DNA from 4 places in the Bacillus haimaensis genome. Region 1 is predicted to be linked to each of the others. Evidence: a T-box and tRNA genes for the amino acid it is inferred to sense, from the RefSeq annotation. Region 1 holds a T-box; the other regions hold tRNA genes.
The links. The T-box of region 1 lies ahead of ABN702_RS03500 (valine--tRNA ligase). A T-box ahead of a tRNA ligase gene usually reads a tRNA of that ligase, here a tRNA-Val.
Positions count from the first base shown of each region.

Region 2: it has a tRNA-Val gene. The T-box ahead of ABN702_RS03500 (valine--tRNA ligase) is inferred to sense a tRNA for this amino acid. The anticodon was not compared.
Region 3: it has a tRNA-Val gene. The T-box ahead of ABN702_RS03500 (valine--tRNA ligase) is inferred to sense a tRNA for this amino acid. The anticodon was not compared.
Region 4: it has a tRNA-Val gene. The T-box ahead of ABN702_RS03500 (valine--tRNA ligase) is inferred to sense a tRNA for this amino acid. The anticodon was not compared.

Region 1 is NZ_CP158164.1:730,984-736,553, forward strand. Features, by position in the region: gene ABN702_RS03485 (methyl-accepting chemotaxis protein) at 1-400, opposite strand, end outside; partial or broken gene ABN702_RS03490 (protoglobin family protein) at 479-1,012, opposite strand; gene ABN702_RS03495 (hypothetical protein) at 1,161-1,349, opposite strand; T-box leader at 1,537-1,773, shown strand; gene ABN702_RS03500 (valine--tRNA ligase) at 2,082-4,724, shown strand; gene ABN702_RS03505 (bifunctional folylpolyglutamate synthase/dihydrofolate synthase) at 4,801-5,570, shown strand, end outside.
Region 2 is NZ_CP158164.1:443,904-449,473, forward strand. Features, by position in the region: rRNA gene ABN702_RS02045 (23S ribosomal RNA) at 1-2,374, shown strand, start outside; rRNA gene rrf (5S ribosomal RNA) at 2,487-2,603, shown strand; tRNA gene ABN702_RS02055 (tRNA-Val) at 2,615-2,690, shown strand; tRNA gene ABN702_RS02060 (tRNA-Thr) at 2,756-2,831, shown strand; tRNA gene ABN702_RS02065 (tRNA-Lys) at 2,851-2,926, shown strand; tRNA gene ABN702_RS02070 (tRNA-Leu) at 2,935-3,015, shown strand; tRNA gene ABN702_RS02075 (tRNA-Gly) at 3,031-3,105, shown strand; tRNA gene ABN702_RS02080 (tRNA-Leu) at 3,114-3,202, shown strand; tRNA gene ABN702_RS02085 (tRNA-Arg) at 3,237-3,313, shown strand; tRNA gene ABN702_RS02090 (tRNA-Pro) at 3,318-3,394, shown strand; tRNA gene ABN702_RS02095 (tRNA-Ala) at 3,409-3,481, shown strand; tRNA gene ABN702_RS02100 (tRNA-Met) at 3,510-3,586, shown strand; tRNA gene ABN702_RS02105 (tRNA-Ile) at 3,593-3,669, shown strand; tRNA gene ABN702_RS02110 (tRNA-Ser) at 3,685-3,777, shown strand; tRNA gene ABN702_RS02115 (tRNA-Met) at 3,823-3,899, shown strand; tRNA gene ABN702_RS02120 (tRNA-Asp) at 3,903-3,978, shown strand; tRNA gene ABN702_RS02125 (tRNA-Phe) at 3,995-4,070, shown strand; tRNA gene ABN702_RS02130 (tRNA-Thr) at 4,092-4,167, shown strand; tRNA gene ABN702_RS02135 (tRNA-His) at 4,192-4,264, shown strand; tRNA gene ABN702_RS02140 (tRNA-Gly) at 4,276-4,349, shown strand; tRNA gene ABN702_RS02145 (tRNA-Ile) at 4,353-4,429, shown strand; tRNA gene ABN702_RS02150 (tRNA-Asn) at 4,440-4,514, shown strand; tRNA gene ABN702_RS02155 (tRNA-Ser) at 4,520-4,610, shown strand; tRNA gene ABN702_RS02160 (tRNA-Glu) at 4,628-4,699, shown strand; gene glgB (1,4-alpha-glucan branching protein GlgB) at 5,322-5,570, shown strand, end outside.
Region 3 is NZ_CP158164.1:3,694,366-3,699,935, forward strand. Features, by position in the region: rRNA gene ABN702_RS18720 (23S ribosomal RNA) at 1-213, opposite strand, end outside; rRNA gene ABN702_RS18725 (16S ribosomal RNA) at 506-2,055, opposite strand; tRNA gene ABN702_RS18730 (tRNA-Gly) at 2,179-2,252, opposite strand; tRNA gene ABN702_RS18735 (tRNA-Pro) at 2,264-2,337, opposite strand; tRNA gene ABN702_RS18740 (tRNA-Arg) at 2,352-2,428, opposite strand; tRNA gene ABN702_RS18745 (tRNA-Leu) at 2,529-2,611, opposite strand; tRNA gene ABN702_RS18750 (tRNA-Leu) at 2,633-2,716, opposite strand; tRNA gene ABN702_RS18755 (tRNA-Gln) at 2,742-2,816, opposite strand; tRNA gene ABN702_RS18760 (tRNA-Val) at 2,854-2,929, opposite strand; tRNA gene ABN702_RS18765 (tRNA-Glu) at 2,979-3,050, opposite strand; tRNA gene ABN702_RS18770 (tRNA-Ser) at 3,061-3,151, opposite strand; tRNA gene ABN702_RS18775 (tRNA-Asn) at 3,157-3,231, opposite strand; partial or broken gene ABN702_RS18780 (SprT family protein) at 3,433-3,905, opposite strand; gene cmpA (cortex morphogenetic protein CmpA) at 3,999-4,109, shown strand; gene ABN702_RS18790 (Tex family protein) at 4,160-5,570, opposite strand, start outside.
Region 4 is NZ_CP158164.1:2,925,466-2,931,035, forward strand. Features, by position in the region: gene queG (tRNA epoxyqueuosine(34) reductase QueG) at 1-474, opposite strand, end outside; gene ABN702_RS14840 (B3/4 domain-containing protein) at 597-1,295, shown strand; tRNA gene ABN702_RS14845 (tRNA-Gly) at 1,415-1,488, opposite strand; tRNA gene ABN702_RS14850 (tRNA-Leu) at 1,523-1,603, opposite strand; tRNA gene ABN702_RS14855 (tRNA-Leu) at 1,628-1,716, opposite strand; tRNA gene ABN702_RS14860 (tRNA-Cys) at 1,750-1,823, opposite strand; tRNA gene ABN702_RS14865 (tRNA-Gly) at 1,835-1,909, opposite strand; tRNA gene ABN702_RS14870 (tRNA-Gln) at 1,914-1,988, opposite strand; tRNA gene ABN702_RS14875 (tRNA-His) at 2,059-2,134, opposite strand; tRNA gene ABN702_RS14880 (tRNA-Trp) at 2,153-2,226, opposite strand; tRNA gene ABN702_RS14885 (tRNA-Tyr) at 2,258-2,341, opposite strand; tRNA gene ABN702_RS14890 (tRNA-Thr) at 2,349-2,424, opposite strand; tRNA gene ABN702_RS14895 (tRNA-Phe) at 2,448-2,523, opposite strand; tRNA gene ABN702_RS14900 (tRNA-Asp) at 2,531-2,606, opposite strand; tRNA gene ABN702_RS14905 (tRNA-Met) at 2,611-2,687, opposite strand; tRNA gene ABN702_RS14910 (tRNA-Val) at 2,734-2,809, opposite strand; tRNA gene ABN702_RS14915 (tRNA-Glu) at 2,894-2,968, opposite strand; tRNA gene ABN702_RS14920 (tRNA-Ser) at 2,978-3,069, opposite strand; tRNA gene ABN702_RS14925 (tRNA-Asn) at 3,076-3,150, opposite strand; rRNA gene rrf (5S ribosomal RNA) at 3,160-3,276, opposite strand; rRNA gene ABN702_RS14935 (23S ribosomal RNA) at 3,389-5,570, opposite strand, start outside.

The DNA.
Region 1 (5,570 bases):
AGTCCTTGGAGCTTTCCGCAAGCTTTCGAACCTCGCTTGCCACTACGGCAAATCCTCTTCCTTCCTCCCCGGCACGAGCCGCTTCGATCGATGCATTCAAAGCAAGAAGATTGGTTTGATCAGCGATATTGTCTATTCCCTGGGTCATGGTGATAATTTCTTCAGACACGTTTTTCAAGATATGCAATTCTTCTAGGGATTGGGTAACCTCTCGCATGACCTCACCGAAATTACCAACCATTCTTTCCATCTGTTTTTCATTTTCATGGGTCAGGTTCAGCAGGTTCTTGCTGCTTCTTTGGGTCAGATCCGTTTCCTTAAGAACGGTTTCGGCTTTTAACGTGACCGTCTGAATCGTCTCCTCTGTGTCGCTCACTGTACTTGCCACTTCTTCGCTCATTTTTGTCAGCTCAGTTTGGAGTGCACGATTGGCCTCATTCGCCTGCTCGAGCAAGTCGATCCTGACATGGATATATTCCTCTACGACAAGCTGGGAATCAAGGTTCGTAATATGTGTAAGAGCGGTTATTATGGTCACCAGTTTTTCAGGAGAGTCCTGGAACCACTCGACCACTTTTGGAAGCAGAAGTGTCTGGATCGCTGAATAAGTTGCCAAGAACCAGGTCACAGGAAGGTGGACACCGTTATGGGTTTGCCCAATTCTCTTTCTCATTTTGAAAAATTCCTCATCAAGCTCTCCACTTAAAAGGCTTTGAAAATAGTGACGGAATACAGCTTCCAATCTTTCTTTACTGGAGTTGTTGGATGCAACGCGTTTCAATGGCGGCTGCTTATATAAATGCTCAAGCACCTTGAGAAGTACGTCATCAAGTATAGTAAAGACTGCAGGCTTCGCATCCTTTAGTGCTTGAAGATGTTCTTTGGTAAAGCCCATATAATAAAGGCGGCTGGAAAGGTCCTCGTCAGTTAGGCGCACTACTGACTGGCTGGAGGGAAATTGCATGTTTGCCGAATAGGGTGGCGTTTTCTGTTTTTGCAAAAATGATAGCATGTTTTTCTCCTTCGAATAGAAAAATGGTAAAAAATTCTTATCTTTATGTATAATTATGGCGGTTCTTAGGGAAATATGCTACAAAAAATATGCTGAAATCAGAAAAAAGAGACGATTGGAAACAAGGTCCAACGTCTCGCTTTGTTTTTTAGATCCATTCCAGGTGAAAACATATGGCTATGACAATGCAAATCGCCAGAATTAACACATCAAAAGTGGTTGGGAGAAAAATGGTCCGTATACCTTGGAAAATGCAGATGGGAATAATGAATTGTGCACAGACAGCTCGAACCTGTCTTAACCATGGCGGCAGGGAATAGGGGTTATACTTTCGCATGGATGTACCTCCTCTATAGATGAAGCTGACCAAAGTTCACTATATATTCAACTTATGATATATGGCGAAAATTAGTGCCCAATTTCGCACAATTATTTTCTTTTGTGAATATCTTAATAAAAAGTTGGAGAAGCTTATTGACTATTAGATGCATTATTTTGTAACATAGAAGGACAATAAAATTATAAGAAATACAGTGACAGGGAAGAGTACGGAACTCGACTCCTTTAGAGAGAGAAACCAATTGCTGAAAGGTTTCTTAGGAAGGTCAGTCTGGAAGGTCGCCCTCGAGTAGTTTCAATGAAATATCAGTAGTTGAAACCGGTGCAGAGCCGTTAGCAAGCTTTGAGTGTACAGGGGATAGTCTATCTATTTCTTGTAAAAAAAGGTGGTACCGCGAAACTTAACTCCTTTCGTCCTTTTATTTGGATGAGGGGAGTTTTTTATTTTTTTGGCTTTGTTAAATAAACAAAAGTGTTGTTTTTTTGAATACTAGCTGTTGATTGGAGCAATAGGCGAAGACTCCTCGAAAATGCGAGCATTTTCTTCGTGCGATGAATCGCTGCCGAAGTCTTCCTTGTCCTGCGGGAGATAGCGGTAGGCTTGAGACCCCGCAAGGCGAAGCCTGAGGAGGCTCAAGCACCGCCCCTTGGGTCGCTGCGCCTAGTGAGGAAGTCAACAGCGGCGTTTAACAGGGCTTTATTTTTCTATAAATGATGAGGAGGAACAAGGATGGAAATGAAAGAAGTTAATCTTCCGACTAAATACGATCCGCAAACAATTGAAAAAAACCGTTATCAATATTGGCTGGATGGCCGTTTCTTTGAAGCGACCAATGACCAGGAGAAAACACCTTATACGGTAGTTATCCCACCGCCAAACGTTACAGGTAGACTGCACCTTGGGCATGCATGGGACACGACACTTCAGGATATCGTGACGCGCATGAAGCGCATGCAGGGCTTTGACGTACTGTGGCTGCCTGGTATGGACCACGCCGGTATCGCAACACAGGCAAAGGTGGAGGAAAAGCTCCGCAGCCAAGGCATCTCCCGTTATGACCTGGGCCGTGAAAAGTTCGTGGAAGAAACATGGAAATGGAAAGAAGAATATGCCGACCACATTCGCCAGCAATGGTCCAAACTGGGTCTTGGGCTTGACTATAGCCGTGAGCGCTTCACATTGGACGAAGGCTTATCAAAAGCAGTTCGTGAAGTATTCGTAACGCTATACAAAAAGGGCTTGATCTACCGCGGTGAATATATCATCAACTGGGATCCTGCAACGAAAACGGCATTATCCGATATCGAGGTTATTCATCAAGATGTTCAGGGCGCATTCTATCATATGAGATATCCTCTGACTGATGGGTCCGGACATATTGAAATTGCGACAACCCGTCCTGAAACGATGCTTGGAGATACTGCAGTAGCGGTTCACCCGGAAGACGAGCGCTACAAGCACCTGATTGGCAAAAACGTAACATTGCCGATAACAGGCCGTGAGATTCCAATCGTTGCAGACGACTACGTAGACATGGAATTCGGTAGTGGTGCGGTAAAGATCACTCCAGCCCATGATCCGAACGACTTTGAGATCGGGAACCGCCATAACTTGGAGCGCATCCTAGTAATGAACGAAGATGGCAGTATGAATGACAAGGCTGGAAAATACTCACGCATGGACCGCTTCGAGTGCCGTAAGCAGCTTGTAAAAGACCTGCAGGAGGAAGGCATTCTTTTCAAAATTGAAGAACATATGCACTCCGTTGGACATAGTGAGAGAAGCGGAGCGGTAGTCGAGCCGTACCTATCCACTCAATGGTTCGTTAAAATGCAGCCGCTTGCTGATAAAGCGATCGATCTTCAAAATCAGGAGGACAAAGTAAACTTTGTACCGAACCGTTTTGAAAACACATACCTGCGCTGGATGGAGAATATCCGTGACTGGTGCATTTCCCGTCAACTATGGTGGGGCCACCGTATTCCTGCCTGGTATCATAAAGAAACTGGCGAAGTGCATGTAGACCACGAGCCACCGGCAGACATCGAAAATTGGGAACAGGATAAGGACGTATTGGATACATGGTTCAGTTCCGCACTATGGCCTTTCTCCACAATGGGCTGGCCGGAAACGGAATCACCGGACTATCAACGTTTCTACCCGACAGATGTATTGGTGACAGGCTATGACATCATCTTCTTCTGGGTATCCCGAATGATTTTCCAAGGATTGGAGTTTACCGGCGAACGTCCATTTAAAGATGTTCTGATCCACGGACTTGTTCGTGACGAGCAGGGCCGCAAGATGAGTAAATCCCTTGGCAATGGTGTCGATCCAATGGATGTTATCGAAAAGTACGGAGCGGATTCCCTCCGCTACTTCCTATCTACAGGAAGCTCGCCAGGTCAGGACCTTCGCTTCAGCTTTGAAAAAGTGGAGTCCACTTGGAACTTTGCCAATAAGATCTGGAACGCGTCCCGCTTTGCCTTGATGAACATGGGAGATATGAAGTTTGAAGATATCGACCTGAGCGGTGAAAAATCAGTGGCGGACCAATGGATTCTTACCCGCTTGAACGAAACGATTGAAACCGTAACAAAGCTTGCAGATAAATATGAATTCGGTGAAGTGGGCCGTGCCCTTTATAACTTCATCTGGGATGACTTCTGTGACTGGTATATCGAAATGGCGAAGCTTCCGCTATATGGCGAAGACGAAGCGGCGAAGAAGACAACTCGTTCTATCTTGGCTTACGTGTTGGATAACACGATGCGCCTGTTACATCCATTCATGCCATTCATCACAGAGGAGATCTGGCAGCAGCTTCCTCACGAGGGTGAATCCATCACGGTTGCAAAATGGCCGGAGGTTCGCACGGACTTGACAGACAAAGAAGCAGCAGCGGATATGCGCCTTCTTGTTGATATCATACGAAGCGTTCGTAACGTTCGTGCCGAAGTGAACACGCCGATGAGCAAGCAGGTTAAATTGCTTGTTAAAGCGAAAACGGAAGAAATTGCAGGCAAGCTGGAACAGAACCGTTCCTACTTGGAGCGCTTCTGTAACCCAAGTGAACTGACAATCGGTACAAACGTTTCCTTGGACGAAAAAGCAATGACAGCAGTTGTGACAGGAGCAGAACTAATTCTTCCGTTACAGGGCCTCATCAACATCGAAGAAGAAATCGCCCGTCTCCAAAAAGAGCTTGCGAAGCTTGATAAAGAAGTGGAACGTGTACAGAAGAAGCTTTCCAACCAAGGCTTTATCGCGAAGGCTCCAGAGAGCGTGATTGAAGAGGAGAAAGCGAAAGAAAAGGATTATGTGGAAAAACGAGAGGCTGTTCAGGCTCGCATTGATGAACTGAAGGGCTAAGAATGTAAAAGTGAAGGCGAATCCGTATCGGGTTCGTCTTTCCTTTAGAAATAAACCGCCAGAAAGGAACGTTATGATGATCCATACATATGAAGAAGCGTTAGATTGGGTCCATTCGCGATTGCGCTTTGGAATCAAGCCCGGCATAAAAAGAATGGAATGGATGATGGAAAAGCTCGGTCATCCTGAACGGAAATTTAAAACGATACACGTTGCAGGTACAAATGGCAAAGGCTCCACGGTCACCTATATTCGTCATATTCTTCAAGAGGCAGGCTACAGGGTGGGTACTTTCACCTCTCCTTATATCGAACAATTTAATGAAAGAATCAGTGTCGATGGGATACCATTTGCAAACGAAGACCTGGTGAAGCTTGTAAATCTGATCAAGCCTTTGGCAGATGAAATGGAAAACCATGAGCTTGGAAGCCCCACCGAATTCGAAGTGATTACAGCAATGTCCTTCTATTATTTCAGGCATATGGCAGAAGTGGACATCGCCGTATATGAAACAGGTCTTGGCGGTAGATTCGATTCAACAAATATCATCACCCCGCTCGTATCCGTCATCACCAACATCGGTCATGACCATCAAGCGATCCTTGGGGACAGTTTGACCGAGATTGCTTTTGAAAAAGCTGGCATCATCAAACATGGCGTACCAGTGATAACAGCGGTTTCTCAGGAAGAAGCAAGAGGAGTTATTGGGGTAGTTGCAAAAGAGAAAAAAGCTCGTCTGTATCAGCTATCGCAAGAGCTGAAAATTAGCAACTATGAAGCAACCGTACAAGGAGAAAGCTTTTCACTTCACACTCCTTTTGGATACATGGAAAACCTCATGCTTTC
Region 2 (5,570 bases), 290 kb from region 1:
ACCGTGTGCCTACAAGTAGTTAGAGCCCGTTAATGGGTGATAGCGTGCCTTTTGTAGAATGAACCGGCGAGTTACGATCCCGTGCAAGGTTAAGTCGATGAGACGGAGCCGTAGCGAAAGCGAGTCTGAATAGGGCGAATGAGTACGTGGTCGTAGACCCGAAACCAGGTGATCTACCCATGTCCAGGGTGAAGTTCAGGTAACACTGAATGGAGGCCCGAACCGACTCACGTTGAAAAGTGAGCGGATGAGGTGTGGGTAGGGGTGAAATGCCAATCGAACCTGGAGATAGCTGGTTCTCTCCGAAATAGCTTTAGGGCTAGCCTCATATGTTAGAGTCTTGGAGGTAGAGCACTGATTGGACTAGGGGTCCTCATCGGATTACCGAATTCAGTCAAACTCCGAATGCCAAAGACTTATCTATGGGAGTCAGACTGCGAGTGATAAGATCCGTAGTCAAGAGGGAAACAGCCCAGACCGCCAGCTAAGGTCCCAAAGTATACGTTAAGTGGAAAAGGATGTGGAGTTGCTTAGACAACCAGGATGTTGGCTTAGAAGCAGCCACCATTTAAAGAGTGCGTAATAGCTCACTGGTCGAGTGACTCTGCGCCGAAAATGTACCGGGGCTAAACGTATCACCGAAGCTGCGGACTGTTCTTACGAACAGTGGTAGGAGAGCGTTCTAAGGGCGTTGAAGCTAGACCGGAAGGACTGGTGGAGCGCTTAGAAGTGAGAATGCCGGTATGAGTAGCGAAAGAAGGGTGAGAATCCCTTCCACCGAATGCCTAAGGTTTCCTGAGGAAGGCTCGTCCGCTCAGGGTTAGTCGGGACCTAAGCCGAGGCCGAAAGGCGTAGGCGATGGATAACAGGTTGATATTCCTGTACCACCTCCACTCCGTTTGAGCAATGGGGGGACGCAGAAGGATAGGGTAAGCGCACTGTTGGATATGTGCGTCTAAGCAGCAAGGCTGAGAAGTAGGCAAATCCGCTTCTCCTATAAGGCTGAGCTGTGACAGCGAGGGAAATATAGTACCGAAGTTCCTGATTTCACACTGCCAAGAAAAGCCTCTAGCGAGGAGTATGGTGCCCGTACCGCAAACCGACACAGGTAGGCGAGGAGAGAATCCTAAGGTGAGCGAGAGAACTCTGGTTAAGGAACTCGGCAAAATGACCCCGTAACTTCGGGAGAAGGGGTGCTCTGTTAGGGTGTTAAAGCCCGAGAGAGCCGCAGTGAATAGGCCCAGGCGACTGTTTAGCAAAAACACAGGTCTCTGCGAAGCCGTAAGGCGAAGTATAGGGGCTGACGCCTGCCCGGTGCTGGAAGGTTAAGGGGAGAGGTTAGCGCAAGCGAAGCTTTGAACCGAAGCCCCAGTAAACGGCGGCCGTAACTATAACGGTCCTAAGGTAGCGAAATTCCTTGTCGGGTAAGTTCCGACCCGCACGAAAGGCGTAACGATCTGGGCACTGTCTCAACCAGAGACTCGGTGAAATTATAGTACCTGTGAAGATGCAGGTTACCCGCGACAGGACGGAAAGACCCCGTGGAGCTTTACTGTAGCCTGATATTGAATTTTGGTACAGCTTGTACAGGATAGGTAGGAGCCTGAGAAGCCGGAGCGCTAGCTTCGGTGGAGGCGTCGGTGGGATACTACCCTGGCTGTATTGAAATTCTAACCCGCAGCCCTTATCGGGCTGGGAGACAGTGTCAGGTGGGCAGTTTGACTGGGGCGGTCGCCTCCTAAAGAGTAACGGAGGCGCCCAAAGGTTCCCTCAGAATGGTTGGAAATCATTCGCAGAGTGTAAAGGCACAAGGGAGCTTGACTGCGAGACCTACAAGTCGAGCAGGGACGAAAGTCGGGCTTAGTGATCCGGTGGTTCCGCATGGAAGGGCCATCGCTCAACGGATAAAAGCTACCCCGGGGATAACAGGCTTATCTCCCCCAAGAGTCCACATCGACGGGGAGGTTTGGCACCTCGATGTCGGCTCATCGCATCCTGGGGCTGTAGTCGGTCCCAAGGGTTGGGCTGTTCGCCCATTAAAGCGGTACGCGAGCTGGGTTCAGAACGTCGTGAGACAGTTCGGTCCCTATCCGTCGTGGGCGCAGGAAATTTGAGAGGAGCTGTCCTTAGTACGAGAGGACCGGGATGGACGCACCGCTGGTGTACCAGTTGTCTTGCCAAAGGCATAGCTGGGTAGCTACGTGCGGACGGGATAAGTGCTGAAAGCATCTAAGCATGAAGCCCCCCTCAAGATGAGATTTCCTTTTACTTCGGTAAGTAAGATCCCTGAAAGATGATCAGGTAGATAGGTTCGAGGTGGAAGCATGGCGACATGTGGAGCTGACGAATACTAATCGATCGAGGACTTAACCCAAAAAACAATGAACGGCACTTGTGAATCTTGATAAGAAAAACGTTATCTAGTTTTGAAGGAATATAGCAAATAATGCTTGATTTTCTTTCAAAAGTTTATATAATATTAATAGTCTGGTGGCGATAGCGAAGAGGTCACACCCGTTCCCATACCGAACACGGAAGTTAAGCTCTTCAGCGCCAATGGTAGTTGGGGGCTGTCCCCCTGTGAGAGTAGGACGTTGCCAGGCTATATATATTCGGAGGATTAGCTCAGCTGGGAGAGCATCTGCCTTACAAGCAGAGGGTCGGCGGTTCGATCCCGTCATCCTCCACCAAGATTTTTTCACGTAGTGAAAATAATCAACCATTTTTCACGCAGTGAAAATAATCATCATTTCATGCCGGTGTAGCTCAGTTGGTAGAGCAACTGACTTGTAATCAGTAGGTCGTGGGTTCGACTCCTATCGCCGGCACCACTTTTCTTAAATATTTTACGTGCCATTAGCTCAGTCGGTAGAGCATCTGACTTTTAATCAGAGGGTCGAAGGTTCGAGTCCTTCATGGCACACCATTTATCTTGCGGGTGTGGCGGAATTGGCAGACGCGCTAGACTTAGGATCTAGTGTCTTTGACGTGGGGGTTCGAGTCCCTTCACCCGCATTGTAATTTTATAACGCGGAAGTAGTTCAGTGGTAGAACACCACCTTGCCAAGGTGGGGGTCGCGGGTTCGAATCCCGTCTTCCGCTCCAACAGACTTGCCGGGGTGGCGGAACTGGCAGACGCACAGGACTTAAAATCCTGCGGTAGGTGACTACCGTACCGGTTCGATTCCGGTCCTCGGCACCAGATTTTCTTCGCAGAAGCAAAATAACTTTCATAAGCGCCCGTAGCTCAATTGGATAGAGCGTTTGACTACGGATCAAAAGGTTAGGGGTTCGAGTCCTCTCGGGCGCGCCATTTACGGGGAGTAGCTCAGCTTGGTAGAGCACTTGGTTTGGGACCAAGGGGTCGCAGGTTCGAATCCTGTCTTCCCGACCATTAAGATTTCATTTGGGGCCTTAGCTCAGCTGGGAGAGCGCCTGCTTTGCACGCAGGAGGTCAGCGGTTCGATCCCGCTAGGCTCCACTTATAGAAATATAAACTTCACTTTTTTGGCGGTGTAGCTCAGCTGGCTAGAGCGTACGGTTCATACCCGTGAGGTCGTGGGTTCGACTCCCTCCGCCGCTACCAAAAAAAGGACCTTTAGCTCAGCTGGTTAGAGCAGACGGCTCATAACCGTCCGGTCGTAGGTTCGAGTCCTACAAGGTCCACCAGAAATTCTTATATTCGGAGGAATACCCAAGTCCGGCTGAAGGGATCGGTCTTGAAAACCGACAGGGGCGTCAAAACCCGCGGGGGTTCGAATCCCCCTTCCTCCTCCATTATATATATAAGAATGATGAGAATTTTATATGTATTTACATTGTCGCGGGGTGGAGCAGTCCGGTAGCTCGTCGGGCTCATAACCCGAAGGTCGCAGGTTCAAATCCTGTCCCCGCAACCAAATGGTCCCGTGGTGTAGCGGTTAACATGCCTGCCTGTCACGCAGGAGATCGCCGGTTCGATCCCGGTCGGGACCGCCATTTTTAACTTAATAGTGGCTCGGTAGCTCAGTTGGTAGAGCAATGGACTGAAAATCCATGTGTCGGCGGTTCGATTCCGTCCCGAGCCACCATTTTTATATTAATGAACATTAGCCGGTGTAGCTCAGTTGGTAGAGCAACTGACTTGTAATCAGTAGGTCGTGGGTTCGACTCCTATCGCCGGCACCAGTTCTACAAAAAAATAGTATTATGGCGGTTGTGGCGAAGTGGTTAACGCACCTGATTGTGGTTCAGGCATTCGTGGGTTCGATTCCCATCAGTCGCCCTTTTTTTTTTGCGGGTGTAGTTTAATGGTAAAACCTCAGCCTTCCAAGCTGATGTCGTGGGTTCGATTCCCATCACCCGCTCCATATGGGCCTATAGCTCAGCTGGTTAGAGCGCACGCCTGATAAGCGTGAGGTCGGTGGTTCGAGTCCACTTAGGCCCACCATATGATTTATTCCACCATAGCTCAGCGGTAGAGCATTCGGCTGTTAACCGAAGGGTCGTAGGTTCGAATCCTACTGGTGGAGCCATATTCGGGGAAGTACTCAAGTGGCTGAAGAGGCGCCCCTGCTAAGGGTGTAGGTCGTGTAAGCGGCGCGAGGGTTCAAATCCCTCCTTCTCCGCCATCAAAATTCAATCATGCGGCCCGTTGGTCAAGCGGTTAAGACACCGCCCTTTCACGGCGGTAACACGGGTTCGAATCCCGTACGGGTCATCAAAAAGTTGTGGTATTTTTATAAATATCATGGCTTTTTTTATTTTGCGAATTTGTTTGAATAAGCCTTTCTTCTCTTTACGTCGTAATAAAAAATATGATAATTTGATCTTATATTATTTTTTGATCCCCGGATTTTCTCATTATAAACGATATCAGTCCAATCAAATTCCTCCTAAACTAGCTGCTCCTTATTCCCCAAAGAAACTTCTTCTAACTTATTTTTATACCCCATATACTACCCAATAAAACCCAAATTCAAATAATAATATTATTATTTTTATATAACTTTTAAGATGTAACCGCTTCCACATTCATTCACCCTTCTTTTTCTGTAAAAAACTTTTCGACAAAATCTCTTATAAAACAATTGAATATCCTGTCATATTTTCTTTATTGTAAACCTTTACATTTATTCAGTCATATCAAGAACTCTGAAGGGATGGTAATGGAAGCGGTTTCCGTAAAACAGCGTATTTTCGACAAAATAGCAAAATATTGTGAATTTTGTAATTTCGTGTCTAGCGATTGGACCTTGTCGTAAAAAGGAGAATGGGTTAAAAAAGAGAATAGTAAAGTATAACAATAATCTTTTTGAAACTATTCCGAAAGGGTGACGATATTGATTGCAACGAGCGCCACTGATTTTCAGCTGCACCTATTTCATGAAGGGACCTTGTATAAAAGCTATGAGCTTTTTGGTGCACATGTAATAAAGCATCGGAAAAAGGTTGTCGGCACCAGGTTTACAGTCTGGGCACCTCATGCAAAGGCGGTTAGGCTGATTGGTACATTCAATGACTGGAATGGAAAAGAATACGTATTAGAAAAACTGAATAATGAGGGTGTCTGGAGTATTCAATTGCCAGAA
Region 3 (5,570 bases), 1.6 Mb from region 1:
CCGGTACTAAGATGTTTCAGTTCCCCGGGTCTGCCTTCAGTACCCTATGTATTCAGGTAAAGATACTGCTCCATTACGAGCAGTGGGTTTCCCCATTCGGAAATCTCCGGATCAAAGCTTACTTACAGCTCCCCGAAGCATATCGGTGTTAGTCCCGTCCTTCATCGGCTCCTAGTGCCAAGGCATCCACCGTGCGCCCTTAATAACTTAACCGTTGACAAACTAATTGTCATGTTTTTTCGATATCAGCGATGATATCTTAAAAGAAAATTACTAAGATGAACGATACTTGTGAATGTATCTTGATATTACTTAACGTTATCTAGTTTTCAAGGAACATGGCTACTGATTTACATCACTTCATGCGATGATTCAGAGCGTTACTTCATGCTGCCATGCGCTGAGGAATCCAACTTCTTGAATTCACTTGCAGACGCAAGCGCATATTTTTTTGAGAGAATGCTCTCTCAAAACTAAACAAAACAAACAGCGTCATATTCCTTAGAAAGGAGGTGATCCAGCCGCACCTTCCGATACGGCTACCTTGTTACGACTTCACCCCAATCATCTGTCCCACCTTAGGCGGCTGGCTCCAAAAGGTTACCCCACCGACTTCGGGTGTTACAAACTCTCGTGGTGTGACGGGCGGTGTGTACAAGGCCCGGGAACGTATTCACCGCGGCATGCTGATCCGCGATTACTAGCGATTCCGGCTTCATGCAGGCGAGTTGCAGCCTGCAATCCGAACTGAGAACGGTTTTATGGGATTGGCTCGACCTCGCGGTTTTGCTGCCCTTTGTACCGTCCATTGTAGCACGTGTGTAGCCCAGGTCATAAGGGGCATGATGATTTGACGTCATCCCCACCTTCCTCCGGTTTGTCACCGGCAGTCACCTTAGAGTGCCCAACCTAATGCTGGCAACTAAGATCAAGGGTTGCGCTCGTTGCGGGACTTAACCCAACATCTCACGACACGAGCTGACGACAACCATGCACCACCTGTCACTCTGTCCCCCGAAGGGGAAAGCCCTATCTCTAGGGTTGTCAGAGGATGTCAAGACCTGGTAAGGTTCTTCGCGTTGCTTCGAATTAAACCACATGCTCCACCGCTTGTGCGGGCCCCCGTCAATTCCTTTGAGTTTCAGTCTTGCGACCGTACTCCCCAGGCGGAGTGCTTAATGCGTTAGCTGCAGCACTAAAGGGCGGAAACCCTCTAACACTTAGCACTCATCGTTTACGGCGTGGACTACCAGGGTATCTAATCCTGTTTGCTCCCCACGCTTTCGCGCCTCAGTGTCAGTTACAGACCAGAAAGTCGCCTTCGCCACTGGTGTTCCTCCAAATCTCTACGCATTTCACCGCTACACTTGGAATTCCACTTTCCTCTTCTGCACTCAAGTTCCCCAGTTTCCAATGACCCTCCACGGTTGAGCCGTGGGCTTTCACATCAGACTTAAGAAACCACCTGCGCGCGCTTTACGCCCAATAATTCCGGATAACGCTTGCCACCTACGTATTACCGCGGCTGCTGGCACGTAGTTAGCCGTGGCTTTCTGGTTAGGTACCGTCAAGGTGCGAGCAGTTACTCTCGCACTTGTTCTTCCCTAACAACAGAGCTTTACGACCCGAAGGCCTTCATCACTCACGCGGCGTTGCTCCATCAGACTTTCGTCCATTGTGGAAGATTCCCTACTGCTGCCTCCCGTAGGAGTCTGGGCCGTGTCTCAGTCCCAGTGTGGCCGATCACCCTCTCAGGTCGGCTACGCATCGTCGCCTTGGTGAGCCGTTACCTCACCAACTAGCTAATGCGCCGCGGGCCCATCCTTAAGTGATAGCCGAAACCATCTTTCAATAAGGAACCAGGAGGTTCCTTATATTATCCGGTATTAGCTCCGGTTTCCCGAAGTTATCCCAGTCTCAAGGGCAGGTTGCCCACGTGTTACTCACCCGTCCGCCGCTGACTTACAAAAGCAAGCTTTTGTAAGTCCGCTCGACTTGCATGTATTAGGCACGCCGCCAGCGTTCATCCTGAGCCAGGATCAAACTCTCCAATAAAGAGTTTGAGCTTATGCTCAAATGTTGACTAGCTTATGTTTCTTTTTCGTTCTTTGTTAATCTCTATAAGATTAACGTGGACGCTGTTGTTTTGTTTAGTTTTCAAAGATCATTAAATCATTTTGGAGCGGGTGATGGGAATCGAACCCACGACATCAGCTTGGAAGGCTGAGGTTTTACCATTAAACTACACCCGCTAAAAACAAAATCGGGAAGACAGGATTCGAACCTGCGACCCCTTGGTCCCAAACCAAGTGCTCTACCAAGCTGAGCTACTCCCCGTTTAATTTATATGTTGGCGCGCCCGAGAGGACTCGAACCCCTAACCTTTTGATCCGTAGTCAAACGCTCTATCCAATTGAGCTACGGGCGCTAAATTTAGTTGTAATTTTCGTTAGCCGCTCAATGGCGACTTAACTATCATACCAAGTGCAGCATTCAATGTCAACACTTTTTTCGAAAAGTTATTTCGATGCGGCCGAGAAGAGTCGAACTTCCACGGGGTTGCCCCCACTAGGCCCTCAACCTAGCGCGTCTGCCATTCCGCCACGACCGCATATATAAGGCTGAAAAAATATGGTGCGGGTGAAGGGACTCGAACCCCCACGTCAATGACACTAGATCCTAAGTCTAGCGCGTCTGCCAATTCCGCCACACCCGCAAGGTGTTAGTACAAAAAATAAAGATGGCTGGGCTAGCTGGATTCGAACCAACGCATGTCGCAGTCAAAGTGCGATGCCTTACCGCTTGGCTATAGCCCATCGAATAGATGTTTATTTAAAAAGGAATAAGTTCCTCTGGTGGAGGATGACGGGATCGAACCGCCGACCCCCTGCTTGTAAGGCAGGTGCTCTCCCAGCTGAGCTAATCCTCCAGGATAGAAATGGGAAGCAAAACATGCAGTTTTGCATCCCACTTAGTAGTGACCCGTACGGGATTCGAACCCGTGTTACCGCCGTGAAAGGGCGGTGTCTTAACCGCTTGACCAACGGGCCTGAAATATTATGGCGGAGAAGGAGGGATTTGAACCCTCGCGCCGCTTACACGACCTACACCCTTAGCAGGGGCGCCTCTTCAGCCACTTGAGTACTTCCCCGAATATGGCTCCACCAGTAGGATTCGAACCTACGACCCTTCGGTTAACAGCCGAATGCTCTACCGCTGAGCTATGGTGGAACGGTACATGAAATAGTTTTACGAACGTTGCACCCTACGGTACAAAAACCATTAACAAATCGCTATTCTTTCAAATAGGCGACTTCCTTTATTTTAATAAGCTTGTCTTAAAATGTCAAGCCTTTTTAAAACAGAAAAAGATATATGATTATAACATTTTGTACGCTTCGTAAAATAGCGACTTTAATAAAATAGCACAGGTTAATCCTTTCTGTCAATACGGTCTGTGACTTCTTTTAACCTTCCTCTGCATTTCCCGCAACGGTACTTCACTATATTAACTCTTCTTACCCGTTTATATACTTGCTGGCATTGTACACATTCATAATAGCGATAGTTTTTCGGTTTATTGGATGGGGCTTCTATCGGTGTACAGAAGCGAGGCGCCCCTACCTTTTTCAGGAGAATCCTGAAGTCCTGGTCTCGGTGCTTATACCCCATCCCTCTTTGATGAAGGTGATAGTGGCAAAGTTCATGCTTGATGATACCGATCAACTCATCCATTCCTAGGGCATCGTAGTATCGTTTATTTATTTCGATATCGCCTGAAGATGTCAGGTACCTTCCCCGGTCGTCTTAAGACGCGGGTTGAAAGAAGCTCTATGGATAAATGGGAGGTTGAAGTATTTTAAGGAGGTTTCTTCAATCAGGGTTTGCAGATGTTTGTCATCCATGTGTATCTTCCTTTCCTTTGAACCAACACAAGTATACTGCATAAACTACTTATACATAAAGGAAAAGTATTTAAATTTAAGGAGGTAAGCCTTATGCCCTCTTGGTTTAAAAAACAGATGCAACGCGCCTACTTGGAAAAAGACAGATATCAGATTAAGATGCTGAATCAATGTTGGTTTTTTTATCATAAAAAGAACGGATAGAAAAAGAAATGCCGCTCCTGGGATAAGGGGCGGCATTTCTTTTTCATTATTTAGACCTCCTGCTTTTCAGGGGCAAGCATGGTGAGGGAGACTCTTCCCTTGTTCACCTCAACACCGTCCACCCAGACTGTTACGATATCTCCTACTGAGACGACATCGAGCGGATGCTTAACAAAGCGGTTGCTGAGTTTTGAGATGTGGACAAGTCCATCCTGTTTGACTCCGATATCAACGAAAGCGCCGAAGTCCACGACGTTACGGACGGTTCCTTCGAGTTCCATCCCTTTTTTCAGATCTTCAAGCTGCAGGACATCCTTCTTCAATAGAGGTGTCGGCATATTATCTCGCGGATCACGCTCCGGGCGGATCAGGGACTCTATAATGTCCTGTAGCGTAATGTCACCGATGCTCAAGTCTGCTGATAACATTTGGACATCAACATTCTTCAAAGCTAGCTGCAGCTTCTCGGTCCCGATTTCCTTTTCAGAAACTCCTAATTGCTTTAAGAGCTTTTTTACATCCGGATAGGTTTCGGGGTGGATATCTGTTCTATCTAACGGCTGCTTACCGTCGATGATACGCAGGAAGCCGATACACTGTTCATAGGTTTTGGCTCCAAGTCTTGGAATCCCTTTCAATTCTGAACGACTGCTGAACTTCCCTTGCTCATCCCTCTTTTTGATAATGTTGTTGGCCACCGTTTTCGATAATCCTGCCACATACTGCAAAAGGGAGGATGATGCGGTGTTAACATTTACGCCTACTTGGTTTACTACTGTTTCGACCACGAAGTTTAGGGATTCAGCCAATCGTTTTTGGGCAACGTCATGCTGGTACTGCCCGACACCCACTGATTTCGGATCGATTTTCACCAGTTCCGCTAATGGGTCCTGTAGACGGCGGGCAATGGAAACAGCACTTCTTTCTTCTACTTGAAGGTCAGGGAACTCCTCCCGTGCAAGATCAGAGGCAGAGTAGACGCTTGCACCGGCCTCATTTACGATCAGGTAGGATATGCTTTTTCCTGATTGCTGGATAACTTCTGCAATCAATTGTTCCGTTTCCCTTGAAGCGGTCCCGTTCCCTATCGCAACCACCTCGATGTTATAGGTCTGCAGGACATCCAATAGTTTCTGAATTGCCTCTTTCCGTTTATTGACTGGGGCATGAGGATAGATAACTCCAATAGTAAGAACCTTTCCAGTTTCATCCACTGCGGCAAGTTTACACCCGGTACGATAGGCGGGATCTACACCAAGCACAACTCTGCCCTTCAAAGGTGGCTGGAGCAAAAGATTCCGCAGGTTTTCTGAGAAGATATGTATTGCCTGCTCTTCCGCCTTTTCGGTCAGTTCTTTTCTCAGTTCCCGTTCTATGGCAGGTTCGATCAAGCGCTTATAGCTGTCCTCGACTGCCTCTTTTATTAATGATGCGACGAGAGAATGTTCTCTTTTAATCACC
Region 4 (5,570 bases), 2.2 Mb from region 1:
GATTGCACAGTTCTTACCGCTCCAGCCGATGCCTGCACGTTCTGCTACAGCACGGTCACTAAGCTCACCTGTATCAACCATTGATTTCATAGATGCATCAGGCTGTTTCTCCCTTATGAATGCCTCCAACTGCTGGAGCTTGTCCCTCAAAATATGATGATAGTCCATTCCCCAGGAAGCACGGCAGAAAATCCCTCTCCGATCCTCCCGTGTACTCCGTGGAGCATCCTTCAGCTTCGACGGATAGGCCAATGCGATGGCAATGATTGATTTAGCTCTTGGAAGCAGCAATTCAGGATTCGTCCTCTTCTCAATATCAGACTCCTCAAAGCCAGACTGAAACCCGTTTTCCTGCTGCACTCGCAACCTCTCTTTCAACCCGGTAAAAACACCTGCACTAGCAAATCCGATTTTATCGATACCTATCTCTTTGCTAAAAGCAATTATCTCGTCCTTCAACTTCCGGTTGGCTATATTCAAAATAAACACCTCCTCTATAAAAACTGCTTAAAGCCTTTCTATCATTCATCATTTCTATATCCTAAACGAAATATGATACACTTACCATATTGAAAACAATGGAAGGGATGAAAAGTATGCAAGTAACGCTGGAATCTATAGTCAAAAAACTTATCCCCAATGCAAAATTCGGTATCATATTCTATGAAGATATCACAATTGGCAGCTCCCCTCAAATGCTGAAAGGAAGGATCCGCCTTTTTCAGGAATCCTTGAACATAGACCTGCTTGAGAAAGAAATGAAAGACATACCAGGAATCATGGAATGGCGGTCTGTCTTCAAACAAACCGGCACAGACCCTTCCAGATATCGCCCTTCGGTTGAAGCCCTTTATCGCCGTATTAAAAAAGGACAGTTCCTGGAGCCTTTCAACTCTGCTGTAGACCTGAATAACTTCTTCTCCCTAAAATACGAAATCCCCCTAGGTATCTATGATTCCACAAAGATTAACGGGGACATCTCCATTACAATTGGAGAGGCAGAAAGCACCTACGAAGGACTCAATGGTCGGGAAATCAGCCTCAAGAACATGGTACATGCAAAAGACGCCACAAGCTCCTTCGGCAGTCCCTTTGTAGACAGCCAAAGAACCGCCATCACAGAAACCACCACTTCAGCAGTACAGATCATATACCTTAAGCCCTCCATGGACACAGAAGAATGCAAAAAAATGCTAGACGCCATTCTAAAAATGTTCACCCAAGTCCATGGCGGCACGGGACGCGTAGTCATGTTGGGGACAGGTTCCTTGTCCCACATAAACAACAGCATATAAATTGAGAGCCTCTTCATTTAACAAGAAGGGGCCTTTTGCATTCGCTGCCTTTTATGTATAAACTAAAAAACGCAATGCATCGTTTTCAAGAAACGAGACACTGCGTTATATACTATGTATGGAGCGGGTGATGGGAATCGAACCCACGACATCAGCTTGGAAGGCTGAGGTTTTACCATTAAACTACACCCGCATAGACAGGTTCGAGAACTTGTCTATACTTTAAGTACCGGTGGCCGGGGTCGAACCGGCACTCCAGAGGAACACGATTTTGAGTCGTGCGCGTCTGCCAATTCCGCCACACCGGCATAACAATAAAACAACTATTCAAATGGTGCCGAGGACCGGAATCGAACCGGTACGGTAGTCACCTACCGCAGGATTTTAAGTCCTGTGCGTCTGCCAGTTCCGCCACCCCGGCTTATATCTATATAAGCCTTCGTTTTTTGAATAGTGGAGGTGGCAACCGGATTTGAACCGGTGATAAAGGTTTTGCAGACCTTGGCCTTACCACTTGGCTATGCCACCTGAATGTTATATGGAGCGGAAGACGGGATTCGAACCCGCGACCCCCACCTTGGCAAGGTGGTGTTCTACCACTGAACTACTTCCGCAAAATGGCTGGGCTAGCTGGATTCGAACCAACGCATGTCGCAGTCAAAGTGCGATGCCTTACCGCTTGGCTATAGCCCAATAATATTGCTATTAATATTTATGCTATTTGTATTGATCTATATGAGTAAATCAATCATTTAAAAAATAATGGGGCGACTGATGGGAATCGAACCCACGAATGCCTGAACCACAATCAGGTGCGTTAACCACTTCGCCACAACCGCCACAATATTAATAAAAATTGGCAGGGGCAGTAGGAATCGAACCCACACCGGAGGTTTTGGAGACCTCTGTTCTACCGTTAAACTATGCCCCTATAGATGAATATGTTACTCTTTTTTAGAAAATGGTGGAGGGGGGCAGATTCGAACTGCCGAACCCGAAGGAGCGGATTTACAGTCCGCCGCGTTTAGCCACTTCGCTACCCCTCCATATATGTGGTGCCGGCGATAGGAGTCGAACCCACGACCTACTGATTACAAGTCAGTTGCTCTACCAACTGAGCTACACCGGCAAATGAAAACTTTTCAAGGAAAATGGTGGCTCGGGACGGAATCGAACCGCCGACACATGGATTTTCAGTCCATTGCTCTACCAACTGAGCTACCGAGCCTTAAAAATGGCGGTCCCGACCGGGATCGAACCGGCGATCTCCTGCGTGACAGGCAGGCATGTTAACCGCTACACCACGGGACCATTTTGGTTGCGGGGACAGGATTTGAACCTGCGACCTTCGGGTTATGAGCCCGACGAGCTACCAGACTGCTCCACCCCGCGATAATATTAATTAAGTTATGACTTATAGTATTCTATAAAAACTTAATGGTGGAGGATGACGGGATCGAACCGCCGACCCTCTGCTTGTAAGGCAGATGCTCTCCCAGCTGAGCTAATCCTCCAATGTAATAAAAGTTATTTTCAAAAGGAATATTTTTTTCGCTAGCGCGATTTGGTTAGTTATTTTCGCTAGCGCGAAAAAACTTTGGTGACCCGTACGGGATTCGAACCCGTGTTACCGCCGTGAAAGGGCGGTGTCTTAACCGCTTGACCAACGGGCCAATAAATAATGGCGGAGAGCAAGGGATTTGAACCCTTGAGACGGCGTTGACCGTCTACACGATTTCCAATCGTGCTCCTTCGGCCACTCGGACAGCTCTCCATAATATGGCTCCACCAGTAGGATTCGAACCTACGACCCTTCGGTTAACAGCCGAATGCTCTACCGCTGAGCTATGGTGGATCAATATCAGCCTGGCAACGTCCTACTCTCACAGGGGGACAGCCCCCAACTACCATCGGCGCTGAAGAGCTTAACTTCCGTGTTCGGTATGGGAACGGGTGTGGCCTCTTCGCCATCATTACCAGACAAATATTATTATAATATATCTTTGAAGAAAATCAAGCATTTTTTTGCTATATTCCTTCAAAACTAGATAACGTTTTTCTTATCAAGATTCACAAGTGTCGTTCATTGTTTTTTGGTTAAGTCCTCGATCGATTAGTATTCGTCAGCTCCACATGTCGCCATGCTTCCACCTCGAACCTATCTACCTGATCATCTTTCAGGGATCTTACTTACCGAAGTAAAAGGAAATCTCATCTTGAGGGGGGCTTCATGCTTAGATGCTTTCAGCACTTATCCCGTCCGCACGTAGCTACCCAGCTATGCCTTTGGCAAGACAACTGGTACACCAGCGGTGCGTCCATCCCGGTCCTCTCGTACTAAGGACAGCTCCTCTCAAATTTCCTGCGCCCACGACGGATAGGGACCGAACTGTCTCACGACGTTCTGAACCCAGCTCGCGTACCGCTTTAATGGGCGAACAGCCCAACCCTTGGGACCGACTACAGCCCCAGGATGCGATGAGCCGACATCGAGGTGCCAAACCTCCCCGTCGATGTGGACTCTTGGGGGAGATAAGCCTGTTATCCCCGGGGTAGCTTTTATCCGTTGAGCGATGGCCCTTCCATGCGGAACCACCGGATCACTAAGCCCGACTTTCGTCCCTGCTCGACTTGTAGGTCTCGCAGTCAAGCTCCCTTGTGCCTTTACACTCTGCGAATGATTTCCAACCATTCTGAGGGAACCTTTGGGCGCCTCCGTTACTCTTTAGGAGGCGACCGCCCCAGTCAAACTGCCCACCTGACACTGTCTCCCAGCCCGATAAGGGCTGCGGGTTAGAATTTCAATACAGCCAGGGTAGTATCCCACCGACGCCTCCACCGAAGCTAGCGCTCCGGCTTCTCAGGCTCCTACCTATCCTGTACAAGCTGTACCAAAATTCAATATCAGGCTACAGTAAAGCTCCACGGGGTCTTTCCGTCCTGTCGCGGGTAACCTGCATCTTCACAGGTACTATAATTTCACCGAGTCTCTGGTTGAGACAGTGCCCAGATCGTTACGCCTTTCGTGCGGGTCGGAACTTACCCGACAAGGAATTTCGCTACCTTAGGACCGTTATAGTTACGGCCGCCGTTTACTGGGGCTTCGGTTCAAAGCTTCGCTTGCGCTAACCTCTCCCCTTAACCTTCCAGCACCGGGCAGGCGTCAGCCCCTATACTTCGCCTTACGGCTTCGCAGAGACCTGTGTTTTTGCTAAACAGTCGCCTGGGCCTATTCACTGCGGCTCTCTCGGGCTTTAACACCCTAACAGAGCACCCCTTCTCCCGAAGTTACGGGGTCATTTTGCCGAGTTCCTTAACCAGAGTTCTCTCGCTCACCTTAGGATTCTCTCCTCGCCTACCTGTGTCGGTTTGCGGTACGGGCACCATACTCCTCGCTAGAGGCTTTTCTTGGCAGTGTGAAATCAGGAACTTCGGTACTATATTTCCCTCGCTGTCACAGCTCAGCCTTATAGGAGAAGCGGATTTGCCTACTTCTCAGCCTTGCTGCTTAGACGCACATATCCAACAGTGCGCTTACCCTATCCTTCTGCGTCCCCCCATTGCTCAAACGGAGTGGAGGTGGTACAGGAATATCAACCTGTTATCCATCGCCTACGCCTTTCGGCCTCGGCTTAGGTCCCGACTAACCCTGAGCGGACGAGCCTTCCTCAGGAAACCTTAGGCATTCGGTGGAAGGGATTCTCACCCTTCTTTCGCTACTCATACCGGCATTCTCACTTCTAAGCGCTCCACCAGTCCTTCCGGTCTAGCTTCAACGCCCTTAGAACGCTCTCCTACCACTGTTCGTAAGAACAGTCCGCAGCTTCGGTGATACGTTTAGCCCCGGTACATTTTCGGCGCAGAGTCACTCGACCAGTGAGCTATTACGCACTCTTTAAATGGTGGCTGCTTCTAAGCCAACATCCTGGTTGTCTAAGCAACTCCACATCCTTTTCCACTTAACGTATACTTTGGGACCTTAGCTGGCGGTCTGGGCTGTTTCCCTCTTGACTACGGATCTTATCACTCGCAGTCTGACTCCCATAGATAAGTCTTTGGCATTCGGAGTTTGACTGAATTCGGTAATCCGATGAGGACCCCTAGTCCAATCAGTGCTCTACCTCCAAGACTCTAACATATGAGGCTAGCCCTAAAGCTATTTCGGAGAGAACCAGCTATCTCCAGGTTCGATTGGCATTTCACCCCTACCCACACCTCATCCGCTCACTTTTCAACGTGAGTCGGTTCGGGCCTCCATTCAGTGTTACCTGAACT